4 regions of the Kocuria sp. KH4 genome follow, and region 1 is predicted to be linked to each of the others. Evidence: riboswitches for the same ligand, from Rfam matches in the RefSeq annotation. Region 1 holds a riboswitch; each other region holds the start of a gene.
The links. A riboswitch is a leader RNA that binds a small molecule or an ion and turns the genes downstream of it on or off. The one in region 1 is predicted to bind cyclic di-AMP.
Positions count from the first base shown of each region.

Region 2: it holds a riboswitch for cyclic di-AMP, as region 1 does, so the genes downstream of both, ACWCOM_RS12030 (C40 family peptidase) here and ACWCOM_RS03815 (NlpC/P60 family protein) in region 1, are expected to answer to the same signal.
Region 3: it holds a riboswitch for cyclic di-AMP, as region 1 does, so the genes downstream of both, ACWCOM_RS11925 (C40 family peptidase) here and ACWCOM_RS03815 (NlpC/P60 family protein) in region 1, are expected to answer to the same signal.
Region 4: it holds a riboswitch for cyclic di-AMP, as region 1 does, so the genes downstream of both, ACWCOM_RS09350 (C40 family peptidase) here and ACWCOM_RS03815 (NlpC/P60 family protein) in region 1, are expected to answer to the same signal.

Region 1 covers NZ_JBSJYX010000003.1:86,311-90,883, forward strand. Annotated here, with positions in the region: gene ACWCOM_RS03805 (2-hydroxyacid dehydrogenase) at 1-941, opposite strand, end outside; gene ACWCOM_RS03810 (pyridoxal phosphate-dependent aminotransferase) at 938-2,137, opposite strand; gene ACWCOM_RS03815 (NlpC/P60 family protein) at 2,327-2,827, opposite strand; cyclic di-AMP (ydaO/yuaA leader) riboswitch at 2,833-3,020, opposite strand; gene ACWCOM_RS03820 (alpha/beta fold hydrolase) at 3,498-4,433, opposite strand.
Region 2 covers NZ_JBSJYX010000015.1:75,450-80,022, forward strand. Annotated here, with positions in the region: gene ACWCOM_RS12020 (sensor histidine kinase) at 1-102, opposite strand, end outside; gene ACWCOM_RS12025 (response regulator) at 99-821, opposite strand; gene ACWCOM_RS12030 (C40 family peptidase) at 2,072-2,734, opposite strand; cyclic di-AMP (ydaO/yuaA leader) riboswitch at 2,740-2,933, opposite strand; gene ACWCOM_RS12035 (four-helix bundle copper-binding protein) at 3,531-3,941, shown strand; gene ACWCOM_RS12040 (DUF305 domain-containing protein) at 4,118-4,573, shown strand, end outside.
Region 3 covers NZ_JBSJYX010000015.1:54,954-59,526, reverse strand. Annotated here, with positions in the region: gene ACWCOM_RS11945 (cytochrome c oxidase assembly protein) at 1-366, opposite strand, end outside; gene ACWCOM_RS11940 (DsbA family protein) at 371-1,054, opposite strand; gene ACWCOM_RS11935 (cation diffusion facilitator family transporter) at 1,103-2,017, opposite strand; gene ACWCOM_RS11930 (ArsR/SmtB family transcription factor) at 2,014-2,382, opposite strand; gene ACWCOM_RS11925 (C40 family peptidase) at 2,823-3,449, opposite strand; cyclic di-AMP (ydaO/yuaA leader) riboswitch at 3,455-3,645, opposite strand; gene ACWCOM_RS11920 (hypothetical protein) at 3,826-4,143, shown strand; gene ACWCOM_RS11915 (cation transporter) at 4,198-4,573, opposite strand, start outside.
Region 4 covers NZ_JBSJYX010000010.1:52,958-57,530, reverse strand. Annotated here, with positions in the region: partial or broken gene ACWCOM_RS09370 (DUF4031 domain-containing protein) at 1-763, shown strand, start outside; gene ACWCOM_RS09365 (NUDIX hydrolase) at 806-1,270, shown strand; gene ACWCOM_RS09360 (hypothetical protein) at 1,188-1,454, opposite strand; gene ACWCOM_RS09355 (C40 family peptidase) at 1,623-2,531, opposite strand; gene ACWCOM_RS09350 (C40 family peptidase) at 2,833-3,498, opposite strand; cyclic di-AMP (ydaO/yuaA leader) riboswitch at 3,504-3,694, opposite strand; gene ACWCOM_RS09345 (metal-dependent transcriptional regulator) at 3,983-4,573, opposite strand, start outside.

The DNA.
Region 1 (4,573 bases):
GGCTGCTCCCCGCCCAGCACGGCGAGCACGTTGTCCGCGGCGAGCACCGCCATCGCGGTGCGCGTCTCCACGGTGGCCGAGCCCAGGTGCGGCACCAGCACCACGTTGTCGAGCTCCAGCAGCTCGGGATGCACCTGCGGCTCGTGCTCGAAGACGTCCAGCCCGGCGCCCGCGATCCGGCCCTCGCGCAGCGCCGACGCGAGCGCCGCCTCGTCCACGATCGGTCCGCGCGCGGTGTTGACGAGGTACGCCGAGTCCTTCATCGCCGTCAGCTGCTCGGCGCCGATCAGGTGGCGCGTGGCGGGCCCGTAGGGACAGTGCAGCGACACGACGTCGGAGACGGCCAGCAGCTCGTCGAGCTCGACCCGCCGGGCGCCCAGCTCGGCGGCGATCGCGGGGTCGATCTCGCTGCGCGACTGGTAGACGATCTCCATGCCGAAGGCCTTGGCCCGGCGCGCGGTCGCCTGGCCGATGCCGCCCATGCCGACGACGCCGAGGGTCTTGCCCTGCAGGCTGCTGCCGAGCAGGAAGAACATCCCCCACTTCCAGGACTGCCCGGAACGGATGAGCCGTTCCCCCTCGCCGAGGCGGCGGGTCGCCATGAGGATGAGGCCGAGCGCGATGTCGGCGGTGGCGTCCGTGAGCACCCCGGGGGTGTTGGTGGCCACGACGCCGCGCTCGGCGCAGGCCGGCACGTCGATGTTGTCGTAGCCGACGGCGACGTTCGCCACCACCTGCAGCTGCGGGCCGGCGGCGTCGAGCAGCTCGGCGTCGACGCGCTCGGTGAGCAGGCTCACCACGGCGTCGGCGCCGGCCACGCGCCGCAGGAGCTCCTCCCGGTCGATGGACTCCGGACCCGGCCAGGCGTCGACCTCGTGCTCGGCGCGGAGCTTCTCGATCGCGGCGTCGGGGACCCGTCCCGTGACGACGACCCGGCTCATGCCGCCTCGATCCACTCGCGCAGGCGGCCGAGGCCGACGCGGATGTCGTCGACGCCGATGCCCGAGTAGGCGAGCCGGATGTACTGCCGGTCCTCGCCGGGCTGGCGCCGGCCGAAGTGCTCCCGCGTGCAGAAGGACACGCCGGTCTGCTGCAGGGCCGCCGTGGCGAAGTCGCCGACCTCCCTGCAGCCCATGCGCTCCATGGCGGCGGTGACGTCGGGGAAGAGGTAGAACGTCGAGTGCGGGACGGCCACGTGCATGCCGGGGATGGCGTTCACGATCTCGCAGGCGGCGTCCCGGCGCTCGCGCAGGACGTCGAGCATCTCCTGCACGGGCTCCTGGGGGCCGCGCAGTGCCTCGATGCCGGCCCACTGCACGTAGTGCGTGGTGCACGACTCGTCGTTGGTGTTGAGGGTGCTGAGCACCGTGGCGATCTCGGGCGGCGCGACGGCGCAGCCGAGGCGTGAGCCCGTCATGGCGAACTTCTTGCTGAACGTGTAGAGGATGACGGTGCGCTCGGCCATGCCGGGCAGCGACGCGATCGAGTTCGAGACCCCCTCGTAGCGCGTCTCGAAGTAGGCCTCGTCGGAGAGCACCCAGAGGTTGTGCTCCTGGGCGAGCTGGGCCACGGCCTCGCGCTCGGCCGCCGTCGACTCGGCCGAGATGGGGTTCTGCAGGTCGTTGTAGATGATGGCGACCGTGTTCGGGGTGATCGAGGCGCGCACCTGGTCGAGGTCGATCGCGAAGCCCTCCGGCGTGGGCAGGTAGCGGTAGGGCACGGCCGTGCCGCCGAGGTACTCGATCTGCGACTCGTAGATCGGGAAGCCGGGGTTCGGGTAGAGCACCTCCTGGCCGGGGTTCATGACCGCCTGCAGGAACTTCGTGATGACGGGCTTGCCGCCGGGCATCACGACGATGTTCTCGGGGGTGAGACCGATGCCGCGGCGGGAGCCGATGTCCTCGGCGAGGGCCTCGCGCAGCTGCGGGATGCCGGGGCCGGGGCAGTAGCCCGTGTAGCCGTCGGCGATGGCCCGGTTCATGGCCTCGACGATGTGCGGGGCCGTGGGGATGTTGATGTCGCCGAGGTGGAAGGGGTACACCCGGTTCCCCTGGGCCTTCCACGAGGCCGCGGCCTGGGCGACGCTGAAGGCGGTTTCGGTGCCCAGCCGTTCGAGCCGGTGCGCGAGTTGCCGCATGCTGTTCCACTCCTCATCGAGTCGGCGATCGGTCCACTGCAGGATCCGCACTGAGCATACGACTCATATATCAGTCTGGGAAGAGTGGTTCCCGGATGGATGTCCCCGTCGATCCAGCCGGGGGTGCCCCGCATCCAGAGGTTGTGCCCGTGGTGTGTGGAAGTGCGGTTCCCGCTCACGTGCGTGGGGTCAGCGCACGCGGATGTAGACGGGACCCGAGCCGACGTTGACGGTCTGGATGACCGTCTGGTTGCCGTTCCAGCCGCCGTGGACGGCCTTGCCGCCGCCGATGTACACGGCGATGTGGGCGAAGCCCATGCCGCCGTTGGCGTAGTAGACCAGGTCACCGGGCTGGGCCTGGGCGGCCGAGACCCGGGTGCCGAGGTTCAGGTAGGAGACCGGCCACCCGTGGTGGTTGATCCCGGCCGCGCGCAGGGACTTGGTGACCAGTGAGGTGCAGTCCTGCGCCACGCCGAGCTGGCTTCTGGCGGCGGCGGCGATGGTCGCGGCCTTGCCGGACTGGGACTGGATGCTGAGGAGCTGCTGGGAGGCTGCGGCCGGGGCGGCCTGGGCCGGGGCCACGCTGCCGAGCGCCATGGTGCCGGCGGCGACCGCCAGGGTCGCCGTGCGCCCCAGGGGGAACGAGCGCTGGGCGCGGTGGCGGGGCGTGCGGGAGTGGAAGATGGGCATGAGTGATGTCCTCCCTCTTGCCTGCGAGGTGAGCTGTCGGATGCGGGTGGGAGACACCCGGTCGCAGGGTGGAGGCCCTGGCGACTTAACCCCTAGGTCCCGGGGGGAGGGACCGATTCTGGTTCCCCCGCTTCTGCCGAGTGATGTGTTCAGGGGGGCCCCGGGCACCGGCAGAATTCGGCGATGTGCACGGGGGTGCCGATCAGTGGGGGAATCGGCACGGAGAGAACACTAATCGAAAAGTAACGAGAAAGTCTCGTTTAGATCACGGGCGCGTCTCGGAATCTGTTGCGATTCGGCCGTGGGTCTCCGCGCTCGCGCAGGGCTGCTTGGTGAGGGGTGCCGACGGGGATCCTCTGGGAGACGCATCTCACGACAAAAGTGGGCTTGACCAGGGGCTCTGTTTCACATGCGTCCGCCGGCAAGTCCGCCCCTGCCCTGGGGCGGGGCGTCCGGGGGTGACACGCGCGTTATGGCGCGAGAAACCGCGGGGAATGCTTCGCGGAGCATTAGGCAGCCGGCGTGAGCGGCTCCTTGGTGGGGGCGGAAAGGGCGACCTCTTAGTGGGTCCCAGGGTTCACACGGGAATTCGCTAAAAGAAATTATTGCTTTTGTCATGGCCGCCCGGTGTGGGTCGGTTTTCTTCGCGGACGCTTTCGGCGTGCCGGCCCTACATCCCGTCCTCGTCGACCACGGCGGCGTCGAGCAGGTCGTCCAGGACCCGGTCGAGGCGGGCCACAAGGGAGAGGTGCCCCTCGCGCTCCAGCAGGTGCGCCCGGGCGCCCGGCACGTGCGCGGTGAGCCACTCCCCGTGGGCGACGGGGACGGTGCCGTCCTCCCGGCCGTGCCAGATCCGTACCGGCACGGCGATCTCCTCCACGACGTAGCCCCACGGACAGTCCACCGCCAGGTCGTCGTCGCGCCAACCCACGATGCCCTGGCGCAGGGAGTGCTCGGCCGCGCCCAGTACGTAGTCGGCGAAGTCCCCGGTCATCACCGCCCGGTCCACCGGCGGGAGCATGGCGCGCAGCAGCTCGACGACGTCGCCCCCAGGGGTCGAGGCCGCCGCGGCCATGGCCTGCACCTGCTCCTCGAGGTAGGCCTCGAGTGCCCGGCGACCCTGTCGGACGGCGGTGAACTCGGCCGCGCTGTCCTCGTCCATCCCGGCGACCGGGTCCAGTCCCTCGGCGCGCGGCGGGGCGTAGCCGGCCAGGGAGGCGACCGCGCGGCAGCGGCCGGGCAGCAGTGCTCCGCAGGCCAGGGCGCGGGGGCCGCCGCTGGACCAGCCCACGGCGAGGAACTCCTCGGCGCCCAGCTTGTCCAGGACGCACCGGATGTCGGCCACGGCGCCGGCCACCGTACCGGGGGCCGTCTCCTCCGGGAGCGGGTCCGAGGCGCCGTACCCGGGACGCGAGACGGTGAGCACCTGCAGCCCGCGCTTCGCGGCCGCGCGTTCGAGCGGCCCGAACGGAACCGCCGCGCCGGGCGCGCCGTGGTGGAAGACCACCGGCAGGCCGCCGGGCGGACCGGTGAGCCGGAACTCCAGGCAGCGTCCGTCTGGGGCGGTGACGCTGCGGTTGCCCTGGTCGTCCGTGTGCGCGCTCATGCCTTCCCCGCTTTCCGGTGGCCGCTGCTGGGCTGCTGTGGCGCCTGGTGGCCTCCACGCTAGGACTCGGCAGCGCCCTCGACCAGGGCGGCGGCGATGTGTGACTGGCCCCTAGGAGCCCCGGCATGACGTCATGCTTC
Region 2 (4,573 bases), on a different contig from region 1:
GATCAGCCCGATGGCCAGCACCGCGGTCTGGGCCAGCATCAGCCGCACCGTCAGTGGGCTCCAGGACCAGCGGCGGGTGCTGGCGGAGACGGTGGTGCTCATCGTCCCGTGCCCATTCGGTAGCCGATCCCGCGGATGGTGTGGATGAACCTCGGGCTGGCGGCCTCGTCGCCGAGCTTCTTGCGGATCCGCCCGATATGCACATCCACCAGGTGCTCGTCCCCGGTCCAGTGCGTGTCCCAGACCATCTCCACCAGCTGCCGGCGGGAGAGCACCAGCTGCGGGCGGGCAGCCAGGCACAAGAGCAGGTCGAACTCGATCCGCGTCAACGCCACCGGTTCCCCGGCCAGGTGCACCTGACGGGAGTCCTCGTCCACCACCAGCTCCCCGATCACGAAGGCCTGCTGCCCTGACCGGGAGCCAGCAGCGGGTTCGGCGCCTCCCGTGCGGGCCCGACGCAACATGGCTTGGACCCGGGCCACGAGCTCACGCGGGCTGAACGGCTTGGTCACGTAGTCGTCAGCGCCCACGGACAGGCCCACGATCTTGTCCACCTCGTCATCGCGGGCCGTGAGCATCAGCACGTAACAGTCCGAGAAGGTCCGTACCTGACGGCACACCTCGATGCCATCGATCCCGGGCAGCCCCAGATCCAGCACCATCACGTCCGGGGTGAAGTCGCGCACCGCGGTCACGGCCTCGGTGCCGTCGTGGCGCACGGCGACCTCCAATCCGGCCTTGCGCAGATATTCCGCCACGAGCTGCGCCAGGTCGGTCTCATCGTCAACCACCAGGATCCGGCCGGTCGGGGGCGTGGGCATGGAAGGCTCCTTGATCAGTGGGTGAGGCCGTGGGGGCGGTAGAAGGCGTGGAGTGGTGCGGACGACGTCATGGATGCGGAGCCTCGGGATTATCACCACCCGCACCAGAAAAACCCAGACTTTCACTCTGCGGGCACGGTGGATAACCGGAAGCAGGGACAGCGTGATACCAGGAGGTCGTGGCGGGCTGTCCGAGACGGAGAGCCCTGGGGTCCTGCCAACGGTGTGCGGGTGCGGACACCCGTAGATCCACCAGATCCGCTCCACCCGCCCCCGGCAGTACATCGGTCGCCAGGGCGGACAGCGCCGCAGCATCGACCAAGGCGCAGGTGCTGGCCTCCACCCGCATAGTGAGGGCAACGCCTCCTGGCCAGCAGCGTCGCAGGTCACCGCCATAGGGCATCAGAGCCGGCCTCACGGGCTGGGCCAGGCAACCTTCCACGCGGACGGAGGTTCTCGGTGTCGCTGCCACCGTCTGCGTGCACATGTCGTTCCTTCCGCCACACATCGGTCAGCACGGGAGCCTCCGGCCGTGACCCCACCGGCCGAAACCGGGAAAGGGGCGAAAGCCTGACCATCCAACAGCTCCACGGCCTACCCAGCGGCTCCCGGCCGCGAATCAGCGCTGGTGGGTGGTGGCCCTGTCCTGAAGACCAGTCTGCGGGAGAGCCAGGAGGATCTAAGTCATTCACCCACTTCGCTCGGGAAAACGGCGACTGGCGCGGTTATGCCCCTCGACGGCACCCCAACAGTTTTTGGTGCCTCCCGGTGCGCTTCCCTGTACTTCTCGCCTTCAACGACGGGCCGATTTCTCTGGGGTCATCAAAGCTGCAGGTGTTGCCCGTTGGAGGGTGCTCTGGGGCTGTGCCGGGTCCTGGCATCAAAGGATCACCGATCCCCCCAGATTCACATGGGATGGGGCCATCGTCGACATCGACGCGGTTGAGCGCAGGCCACCCCACTGGGGTGCTCCCGGGGCGCCGACACGACGGTGGTCAAATGCTCGACACTCGAAGGTGCCCACAAGCGGGGAAACCGGGTGCGCGGAACCTGTCTGGCCGACAAGCAACCGCGCACCCGGAAGTTCTGCACCCGGGTGCGGTGAGCGCACGGCGGGTACATGGAAGAACAGGGTGGTGTCCGCAAGAAAAGGGAAGCTCACCGCCAGAGACGGAGGCGTCCTCGAGCAGCGGATGCAGCGACCGGGGCCCTCCGCGACGACTCACGGTCGTTGTGGAGGGCGGGCCGGGTCAGCGGTAGGTGTAGTAACCGTCCACCGGCATGGCGTTGACGGAGTGGACGAAGGTGCCCTGGGTGGGGTTCAGAGCGGAGATCATCTTGCCGCCGCCGATGTAGATGCCGATGTGGTTTCCGCCGTTCTGAGAGACAAGGTCCCCAGGCTGCGGGTTGGTCGTGGGGGTGGCCGCGGCGATCTGCTGGAAGCTGGTACGGGGCAGCTCGATGCCGTTCTGGGCGTAGACCCACTTCGTGAACCCGGAGCAGTCCCAGGCGCCGAAGGCGGTCCCACCCCAGACGTAACCGGTGCCGGCACCCTGCATCGCGGTGCCTACGATCCCGGACACGCCGGTGATCTCGGTGCTGTCCGTCGATTGGGTGGACACCGTCGTGGTCGACGCGTTCTCGTCAGCTGCGCTCGAAGCCTGAAGGGAGGCGGTGGCGACGGCCTGCGGGGCAACGGCGGCCTGGGGGGCCGTCGAGGAGTAGGTCGTCAGCGCGGAGGCGGGAGCCGAGTAGGCGGTGGCGGTGTCCGCGGGGACCTCGGCATAGGCCTGGGCCGGGGCGATGGAGCCGATCAGCGCCGCACCGGCGGCAGCGGCGATCGTGGTGGTGCGCACGGCACTCGAGGTGGTCTCGGCGCGGTGGCGGGCAGTGCTGCGTTTGAAAATAGTCATGGGTGTACTCCTCCCTTTGCCTACGAGGTGAGCTGTCGGATGCGGGTGGGAGACACCCGGCCGCCCCCGGACGCGAACATCCGGGGCGGCTTAACCCCTAGGCCCTGGATCACCGGGACCGAAAATGGTTCCCCCGCTTCTGCCAAGCGATGTCTTCTCAGGAACCCCGGGCACCGGCAGAATTCGGCGATGTGCGCGAGGATGCCGACCGGATCAATCAGTGGCACGCAGTGGACAATAGCCGACCCATAACAAAAGTGTCACATTTAGATCACGGCCGGGATGCTTCCTGCATTCGGCACTGAGAAGGTCGGCTGCCCATCCCCGGAAGGCCCGTTCCAGAAGCCGTGGATTCGTCTCCCCATCGGGCGCACCACGAGACACTCGACGCGCTAAAGCCTGTTTGACTAGGCGTAATGCCGTCGAAGAACGCCCTTCCATGAACACGAGCGCCGTTGACCCAGAGCGTAGAGTCGTGTCTGGCCCTCAGCATCCCCAGCGGTGGCGCCAAGATTTCCTTAGAAATTCACTGAGCTTCTTCCCAGGTTGGGAAGGACTGGGGGTGCCATTCCGAAACACGCGGCGGGATTTCTTCACGAAATCTCCATATTCGAATGGATTTACCGGGGTAAGGACCAATCGATGGGGTGTTGTTGGGTGTTATTGGAGGTGGGTATCTTCATCAAATCTTCAAGGTTTTGGGTCGCGTCACATGGAAAAGGCAGTCTACTGTCGATGGCATGGCGGGCTGGCTCCGGCCGGTTCGTCTCCCGTTGAACCGACGAAGGAGCAAGCCATGACCCATCACGTGAGCGCGATGCTGGAGACCTACCCGAAGGACCTCGGTGGGGTGGACAAGGAGAAGCTGGCCGCCTGTATCGAGGCGTGTTTCGAGTGCGCCCAGACCTGCACCGCCTGTGCTGATGCCTGCCTGTCCGAGGACATGGTCGCCGACCTGACCAAGTGCATCCGCACCAACCTCGACTGCGCGGACCTGTGCGAGGCCACCGGGCGAGTGCTCTCACGTCACACCGGCTACGACGCGAACATCACCTTGGATGCGATCCGCGCTTGCCAGATGGCCTGCAAGGCCTGCGCCGATGAGTGCGAGCAGCACGCGGACATGCACGAGCACTGCCGGATTTGTGCTGAGGCCTGCCGGCGTTGTGAGGCGGCTTGCGCCGAGCTGGTCGCCTCCCTGGGCTGAGCCGGCCCCTTCTGACCCATCACCCGGGCGGCGGGGGCGGTGAGAAGGTCCGTGGCCGGCTGGGATCGGAACCACGGGCCGCCCCAGACCCGTAGAAGGCAGGGCACCGCCATGACGCACCTGCCGTCCGGGTGGTGTCCCCAATGCACGAGAAAGTCACCAGAGCAACGAGGATTATGAGGACGAACGCGGGCGCCCGCCACCAGAGCCATGAGGACAAGGCCGGCCACCACGGCACCTCGAATCGGATGTACTGGATCTTCGGGGCCATCCTGCTGGTCAACCTCGGGCTGATGTGGGTGTTGACGATGTCGATGATCCGCACCTGGGACCACTTCTACTTCAATCCCAGCAACCTCTACATGGCGTTCATCATGGTCACCGCGATGGCCGTGCTCATGGTCGTGGGCATGTGGTCGATGTTCCAGAACACCAAGCTCAACATCGCCTTGCTCATCTGCTTCATCGCCCTGTTCATCGCCACGCTCCTGCTTGGGCGAGCCGAGGTCGGTGTGGGCAACGAGGGATTCTTGAAATCGATGATCCCGCACCACTCCCGGGCCATTCTGGTCTGCGAGGAATCGAACATCACCGATCCTGAGATCCAAGATCTGTGCGCCACCATCGTGGAG
Region 3 (4,573 bases), on a different contig from region 1:
CGCGGTCACCGTCATGGCCCGGGCGAAGGCCGGGTGCTCAACCCTGGGCCTGCCTGCGCCGGTGGCCGGGATGGACCGGGGCACCACGGTGGTGGCGAAGACCAGCCCGGCCCAGGTGATGGACATGGCCAGATGGTGCACGGTCGTGGCCGTCGGCAACCCCCAGCGCACCAGGATCCCGGGATCGAGTACGTCCCGGGCCCTAGTGGCCCCGGAGGAGCCCAGGGCGAGCCACAGCACCGCGAGGCTCACCAGTCCGACGCCGATAACAGCAGCGGGGACGGCACCCCGGCGCCGCCCCGTCTCTGGCGGAGCCGGGGTCGACGAGACGGGCGGTGGGGTCGTGGTGCGCGATGGAGTGGCCATCGGGTCAGTCTGTGGCTGCGGTCTCGACAGCAGCCCGGAAGTCTTCCAGGGTCTCGGGGTTGAGCACTTCTCCGTCGAGGTAGAACGTCGGGGTCCCGGCCACGCCCAGGGCTTCACCGTCAGCGACATCGAGCTTGACCCGCTCTTCGGTGGCCGGGTCGGCCACCGCGGCGTCGAAAGCGGCCATGTCCAGGCCGAGGTCCTCGGCGAAGCCGCGGAAGAGCGCGCTCTGGTCCTCGGCGGACTCTCCCCAGTCGGCCTGGGTCTCGAACATGCGCTGGTACATCGCCTCGTATTGTCCCTGCTGAGCGGCGGCCTCCACGGCCACCGCGGCGTTGACGGAGTTGCGGTGGCCCGGCAGCGGGAAATACCGGTGCACGAATGTCACGGTGTCGGCGTACTCGTCCCGCAGCTCCTCGATGAAGGGGTAGGCGGCCCGGCAGGCTTCACACTCGTAGTCCAAAAACTCCACCAGCACCGCTTGCTCATTCGGAGCCTTCGAGAGTACCCGACTGTTCTCTCGCACGAGTTGCCCGGCGTCCTCGGGTACTTCCGGGGTGGAATTGGCACGGGCCACCAGGATGGGAATGGCCACGGCGGCCACGACGGCGACCAGCAGGATCCACACGATGATCTTGGCCCTGGAGGGTTTGCGCTGGGAGGTGGGCGTGCTGGCGGTGGTGCTCACAAGGGGTTTCCGTTCTGTGCTTAGGGTCCGGGGTGAGTGGAGTGGCGACTAGTGATGAAAGGTCTCGTCCTGGCGGTGGGAGGCCGGTTCGATCTGGAAGGTGGAGTGCTCGATAGCCACGTGGAAATCACGGGCCACACAGGTCTGCAGGTCTTTGAGCACGACCCCGGCGTGTTCGGCGGTCAGGCAGCCGTCGTGGACGGTGACGTGGGCTGAGAGCACCGGGGTGTCGGAGTCGATGCGTGAGGCGTGCAGGTCGTGCACACCGACCACGTGCGGCAGGGCCTCCAGGCGGGTGCGCACCTCCTCCAAGTCCAGTCCCTTTGGGGTGGTCTCCATCAGCACTTCGACGGTGTCGCGCAACAAGATCAGCGCCCGGGGCACGATCAGGGCGGCAATGAGCAGGGACACGAGCGCATCCGCCTGGGTCCACCCGGTGGTGGCGATGACGATCGCGGAGACGATCACCGCCACCGAGCCCAGCGCGTCATTGGCGACCTCCAGGAAGGCGGCCTTCATGTTCAGGTTCTCTCCCCGCCCCGAGGCCAGGATGACCAACCCGATGATGTTGCCGACCAACCCGATCACCCCGAACCAGAGCATGGCCGAGGACTCGACTTCCGGGGGCTCCAGCAGCCGGCGCACCCCTTCGACGGCCACGAACCCGCCCACGGCCAGCAGTACGGATGCTTGTGCGGCTGCGGCCACGATTTCGGCGCGCTTGTAGCCCCAGGTGCGCTTGTCCGTGGCCGGCTTCAGCGCCAGGGTCGCGGCGATGAAAGCGATCAGCAATCCGGCCGAGTCGGTGAACATGTGCCCGGCATCGGCCAGCAGCGCCAGACTGCCCGAGATCACAGCACCGATGATCTCGGCGACCATGATTGTGGCGGTGATGAGGAAGACCACCGCCAGCTTGCCCCGCCGCCCGGTGGCGGCATGGGCGTGGTGGTGTTCCCCGCTCATGCCGGGACCTCCTGGACGGTGGCGTCATCAGCAAGGTCCTCGGCGGTGCACTCAGGGGTGCCGCACCGGCACACCGCCTCGACGGTGAGGATGGTGCCCAGCAGGTCCTCCAGGGCATGAGCCAGCTTCGGGTCCGAGAGCTCATAGCGCACATTGCGCCCGATCGGCACGCCCACGACCAACCCGCAGTCACGCAAGCAGGCCAGATGATTGGACAGGATCTGGCGACTCACCCCGATCCGAGCCGCCAGCTCCGAGGGCACCGCCGGGCCCTGCTGCAGCTGCAAGAGCACCGCGGCCCGAGTGGGATCGGCCAGTGCTTTGCCGAACCGGGACATCACCTCGACCGGGGACAAGATCCTCATGCCATAACCGTACAGCAGAATCTGTATCAAACGGGATGAGGGTCGAACGAGGCCCGGGCAACGTCCAGCTTGCGTTCCTACGGTATGGGCGGACGGGGATGCCGTCCGCCACTGCGGCATCCCCGTTCCCCGATCCCGCACCGCGCCCCCGGCGGGTCGTCCTGCCGCAGCGTCGCCCCTGCGTGGCAGGAGGGGGCCAATCCAGTTCGGCGGGAGTGCAGGCGTGGCCGCGGGTGCCCTATGGGTCGGCCGGCAAGGTCGCCTCCTGCCCCATCCGTTGGCCACCGACTCACGCCGCGGCAGGACCGTGACGCTGCTGTTCGTGGCTCCGACCACTGGCGCGGGGTACCTTGAAAGGCTTTCAGGTGTTGGTGCTTTCGAGGCACCCCGCACTGGGGGAATGGCTTCAGAAGGCGTGGCCACCGGCGTTGTGGCGAGACTCAGCGGTAGGTGTAGTACCCGTCGAGGGCCATGGCGTTGACGGAGTGAACGAAGGTCCCCTGGGTGGGGTTCAGCGCCGAGATCATCTTGCCGCCGCCGATGTAGATGCCGATGTGGTTGCCGCCGTTCTGGGACACCAGGTCACCAGGCTGCGGAGTGGTGGTCGGCGTGGCGGCGGCGATCTGCTGGAAGCTCGTGCGGGGCAGGTCGATGCCGTTCTGGGCGTAGACCCACTGGGTGAAGCCGGAGCAATCCCACGCGCCGAACGAGGTTCCACCCCAGACGTAGCCGCCCCCCACGCCCTGCTGGGCGGTGCCGACGATCCCGCCGGCGGCCGGGGTAATCGCGGTCGTGGTGGTGGACTGCGGGCTCACGGAAGAGGCAGCCTGAACGGTCGGGGCCTGCGCAGCGGGGGCCTGATAGGTGTAGGAGGCCAGGTCGGCCATCGCGGAGGCCGGAGCCGCATAGGAAGTTCCACTGGCGGCGGGGATCTCGGCGTAGGCCTGGGCCGGGGCGATGGAGCCGACGATCGCAGCACCGGCCGCGGCGGCGATCGTGGTGTTGCGCACGGCGTTCGAGGCGGTCTCGGCGCGGTGGCGGGCAGTGCTGCGCTTGAAAATAGCCATGGGTGTGTTCCTCCCTTTGCCTACGAGGTGAGCTGTCGGATTCGGGTGGGAGACACCCGGCCGCGGAGCGCACGCGCTCCGAACGACTTAACCCCAAGGCCCCGGATCACCGGGACCGGAAATGGTTCCCCCGCTTCTGCCAAGCAGTTTCTGTGCATGGGCCCCGGGCACCGGCAGAATTCGGCGATGTGCACGAGGGCGCCGACAGGATCAGCGGTCGGCACGCACCGAAGAGTACAAGATGATCACGAAACAATCACAGTCGGATTCGAGAATGTATAGAGATCATGAAGAAAAAGATCAAGATTTGATAAATCCCTAGAGTTTTATCGAATTTCTTCTGTGAATTTCCTGGAAATTATGGGAGGGCCTGAGGATGCGCGTACTCAGTGGTGCTCCTAGCATCGCCACGGGTTCGCCGGGCACACATCGCCCGGCGCCGCCAGGTCTGCTGGCTCTAGGCTTCGCCGTCCTGATCCTGCTCGGGCCCACCCTGGGTTACTTCACCCTGCACCAGGCCGCGGACGCCCTGGCTCTGTCGGCCCTGGTGGTGACCGGTGGGGCGATGATCAGCATGGTGGCCGGAGAAATGCCCACCGAAGCCCCAATCGGACTACCGGTGCGTAGGGCCCGCTTCTGCTCATCGGAGGATTGCGCGCTGTCCGCCCCGATTCCCGCCTACCCGGGCATCTGAGAAGCCGCACGCACCGGCGCCTGTCACGCGGTGCCGGTGCGTGCGGGCTGAATTTCAGTGGGCGCAGCAGGTGCATGTGGCCCCGCATCCGCCACAGCCGTCGCTGTCACGTGTGCTGTCTTCGGCAGTGAGGACCGAGATCGGGGCGCAGCAGGCATCCCCGCGCCAAGCTTCCAGCCCTTCCTTCACGGCCACGGCGGCGATCACCAGGGCAGCCAGCGGATCGGCCCAGGACCAGCCCAGGGTGCTGTTGAGCACCAGGCCCACCAGGAGCACGGCCGAGAGGTAGGTGCACAGCAAGGTCTGCTTCGAGTCGGCCACCGCCGAAGCCGAGCCCAGTTCCCGGCCGGTGCGGCGTTCGAACCAGGACAGGAACGGCATGATCACCAGGCTCACGGCCGCCAGCACGATCCCCACCGGGGAGTGCTCG
Region 4 (4,573 bases), on a different contig from region 1:
GCCCCGGCGCGCGTTCGACCGGGACCACTACGACGTGCGGGGAAGCCTCTACGACCGGGCGGTGGCCGCGGGCGCGCGGCCGGTCCCGGGACGCGAGCTCACCCGGGTGCTGCTGCGCAGCGGCCTGCGCGTGCCCGCCCGGGCGCGCCCGGAGCGGATCGCCCGGGTGCTGCGCCGGCGGTGGGACGGGCGCTTCCCCGGCCTGCCGCAGCTCGGCGCGGAGCTCGTCGACCGCTGGGGGGAGCCGCACCGGCACTACCACGGCCGCGCGCACCTGCTGGCGGTCCTCGAGGCCCTCGAGGAGCTGACCGCCGGGGCCGGGCTGGGCCGGGCGCAGCACGACGCGCTCCTGCTGGGCGCCTGGTTCCACGACGCCGTCTACGCCGGCCGGCCCGGGCAGGACGAACGGGACTCCGCCGACCTGGCCCGGGACCGCCTGTCCGCGGCCGGTCTCGCCCCGGAGGTGGTCGCCGAGGTCCGGCGGCTGGTCCTGCTCACCTTCGACCACGCGGCCGCCCCCGGCGACCTCCCCGGGGCGCTCCTGCTGGACGCGGACCTCGCCGTGCTGGGGTCGGCGCCGGACGGGTACGCGGCCTACACCGAGGGCGTGCGCCGGGAGTACGCGCACGTGCCCGACGCCGACTTCGCCGCCGGGCGGCTACGGGTGCTTGAGGCGCTGCGGGACCGGCAGCCGCTCTACCGCACGCCGGCCGCGCAGCGGCGCTGGGCGGCCCGCGCCGCCCGGAACCTGGAGGGCGAGGTCGAGCGGCTGCGCACCGGCGCGGACCGGGGCTCGCCCGCCGACGTGGAGGTCCTCACGATCACGGCGGTGTGCCTGCGCGACGACGACGGCGCACTGCTCACGGTGCGCAAGCGGGGCACCGACCGGTTCATGCTGGTGGGCGGCAAGCTGGACCCGGGCGAGACCGCCGTCGAGGCGGCCGTGCGGGAGACCGCCGAGGAGGTCGGCCTGGCGCTGCGCCCCGGTCAGCTGCGCCTGCTGGGGCAGTTCCGGGCCCCCGCCGCGAACGAGGCCGCCACGTGGGTGCACGCCACGGTGTTCACCGCGCCGCTCACCGGGCGCCCGGAGGCCCGGGCGGAGATCGAGGAGCTGCGCTGGCTGCGGCTGGACGACGTCCCGCTCGCCGGCCTGCCGGCCGATCTGGCGCCGCTGCTGCGGGAGCACGTCATTCCCGCGCTGCGGGGCTCCCCTTCGCCTCGTCCGACTCCGCCGCGGCACGGTGCCGCCGGTGGAGCAGGATCCCGGTGAGCAGGCCCAGCACGATCCCGGCGCCGCCGAGGACGGACAGCCACATGGCGGCGTGGCCGACGAAGGCGGCCACCACGAAGCCGGCCACGATCCCGGGCACGGCGCCGCCGATCATGCCGTAGGCCATGTAGGCGTACTCACGGTCCAGGCTCGTGCGGGCGTTGCGGCTGAAGTCGGTGGCCATGGGCCCAGTCTATCGGCGCCGGAAGCTCCGGCCGGGGCGTGCAGGCGCCCCGGCCGGTGGCGTGCTCCGGGACCGGAGGGCGGGCGGGCGCCCGGACGAACGACGGGTGCGCGGGACCTGTCTGGCCGACCAGGTCCCGCGCACCCGCAGCGATGCTCTCGCGTGCGCTCAGCGCACGCGGACGTAGACCGGGCCGGAGCCCACGTTGACGCTGTCGATGACCGTGGTGCCGCCGTTCCAGCCGCCGTGCACGGCCTTGCCGCCGCCGATGTAGATGCCGATGTGGGCCATGCCCATGCCGCCGTCCGCGTAGTAGACGAGGTCGCCGGGCTTGGCCTGGCCGGCGGAGACCTGCGTGCCGAGGCTCAGGTAGGAGGCGGGCCAGCCGTGGTGGTTGATCCCGGCGGCGCGCAGGGCGTTGCTGACCAGGGCCGTGCAGTCCTGGCCGACGCCGAGCTGGCCCAGGGCGGCCGAGGAGATGGTGGCGCCCTTGCCGGAGGCGGAGCTCTGCGGGGTGACGGTGCGCTCGGCCGCCGGGGCCGCCTGCACGACGGGCTTCGGAGCGGCCGCGGGCTTCGGGGCCGCCTGCACGACGGGCTGCGGTGCCGGAGCAGGCTTCGGGGCGACCACCGGCTTGGGGGCGGCCACCGGCTTCGGCGCCGGCTGGGCCACGGGGGCCGCGGCGGGGGCCGCCTGGACGGCGGGGGCGGCCGGCTGCGGGGCCGGGGCGACGACCGGCTGGGCGGCCGGCGCGGCCGCCTGCTGCTGGTCGGCCGGACGGACCTGCGGCTCCGCCGTCCTCGGCGCCGCCTTCCGCTCCGCCCGGTGCTCGGACGGCTGGTGGGCCTTCACCACGTGGGCGGCCGGCTCGAGGGAGACGGTCGGGGCGGCGGAGGGGGTCGCGGCGGCCACGGCGGACAGCGGGGCGTCGGCGGCGGCCTCCTGGGCCGGGGCCTCCTGCGCGGAGACGGTGGTGGCCAGGGCCAGGCCGGAGAAGGCGGCGACGGCGGCCACGGTGCGGGCCCGGCCGGAGAGGAGGGAGCGGACGCCGGTGGTGGAGGTCAGGTCACGAGTCATGGGGGATTCAGCAGGCTTTCTGGAGGGCCGGGCGGACCTGCCGGGAGACTGCGGTGACAGCACGGATCACCCCGCGCGAGGGCACGCGGGGTGATCCGATCTCCGGCAGCGCGGCGCCGTCCGGATCCGGAGGGCCGCGCACGGCGGGAAGACAGAGGATGGGGTGCCCAGGGGGCGGTGCGCACCGGGCCCGGGGAGGCGGAGGGGGTGCGGCGGACCCGGGAGCGCGGGTCGCGGTGGTCCGGGACGGACCGGGTGTCCCCCGCGGCGACCCTGGGGTCGCCGCGGGGGACGGGCCGGATCAGCCGATCCGGTAGTAGCCGTCGAGCTGCATGGCGTTGACGGAGTGGATCTGCGTGCCCTGCGCCGGGTTCAGCGCCGAGATCATCTTGCCGCCGCCGATGTAGATGCCCACGTGGCCGCCGCCGTTCTGGGAGACGAGGTCGCCGGGCTGGGGGGTGGTCACGGGGGTGCCGGCGGCGAACTGGGCCCAGGTGGTGCGGGGCAGGTCGATGCCGTTCTGGGCGAAGACCCACTGGGTGAAGCCGGAGCAGTCCCAGGCGCCGAAGGAGGTGCCGCCGTAGACGTAGGCGGAGCCGATGCCCTGGTGGGCGGTGCCCACGATGCCGCCGGCGGCCGCGGGGATCTCGGTCGTGGCGTTGGACTGCGGGGTCACGCTCGCGGTGGAGACCGCCGGCTGCGGGGCGGGGGCCGGGGCCTGGTAGGCCGGGGCCGCGGGCTGCGCGGCGACGGGCGCCTGGTAGGTGTAGGAGGCCAGCGAGGCGGCGGCCGAGGCGGGGGCCGAGTAGGCGGCGCCGGAGGACGCGGGGATCTCGGCGTAGGCCTGGGCCGGGGCGATGGAGCCGACGATCGCGGCACCGGCGGCGGCGGCGATCGTGGTGTTGCGCACGGCGTGCGAGGCGGTCTCGGCGCGGTGGCGGGCAGTGCTCTGCTTGAAAATAGCCATGGGTGTGTTCCTCCCTTTGCCTACGAGGTGAGCTGTCGGATTCGGGTGGGAGTCACCCGGCCGCAGAGCGCGTGCGCTCTGAACGACTTAACCCCAAGGCCCCGGATCACCGGGACCGGAAATGGTTCCCCCGCTTCTGCCAAGCAGTTTCTGTGCATGGGCCCCGGGCACCGGCAGAATTCGGCGATGTGCACGAGGGTGCCGATCCGACCAGTGATCGGCACGCGTTGAACAATACATGACCGGTTACGGAAGTGTCACGTTTTGATCACGGAGGGTCACGGAATTGCATCGCGAGACGCCCCGAAATCCGCGGATTGTGTCGCTTCCGGCTATCAGTGCGACCGGCCGGCGAACGGTGGAGCGAGGGTCCGGAGACCTCGGGGTCGCCCGCTGACCAGGGCGTTCACCGTGGACGGGGCCCGGCCCGGCCGAACTGGCCGAAAGTGCCTTGTGAACGTCCCCACAAGGGCGGCGGGGTCGCTCAGGCGGCGAGGACTCGGATGGCCCCGGCCGTGCGCAGGTCGATCTCCGCGGACCGGCCGGTGCGGGCGACCTCGATGCGCACCCGCTGGCCCTCCACGCGCGCCCGGACCACGGCCCCGGTCAGCACGCCCACGTCGCTCAGCACGCCCAGCAGCGCGGAATCGGCCTGCACGACCTCCGGCAGCAGCGCCACGGTGTGGGTCCCCTCCGGATCGGCCCGGGCGGCGTCGAGCAGGGAGGGGTGCCCCGCCGCCGACGGGCTGTCCCCGACGCCCAGTGCGGCCAGGCCGGGGATCGGTGTGCCGTACGGGGAGTAGCGGGGGCTGTGCAGCAGGTCCACCAGCCGCCGCTCGACCTGCTCGCTCATCACGTGCTCCCAGCGGCACGCCTCGTCGTGGACCTGCGCCAGGTCCAGCCCGATGACGTCGGCCAGCAGCCGCTCCGCCAGACGGTGCTTGCGCATCACCTGCACCGCCCGTTCGCGGCCCAGCTCGGTGAGCACCAGGGAGCGGTCGGGTCCCACCGTCAGCAGTCCGTCGCGCTCCATCCGGGACACCGTCTGCGAGACGGTCGGCCCGGAGTGGTCGAG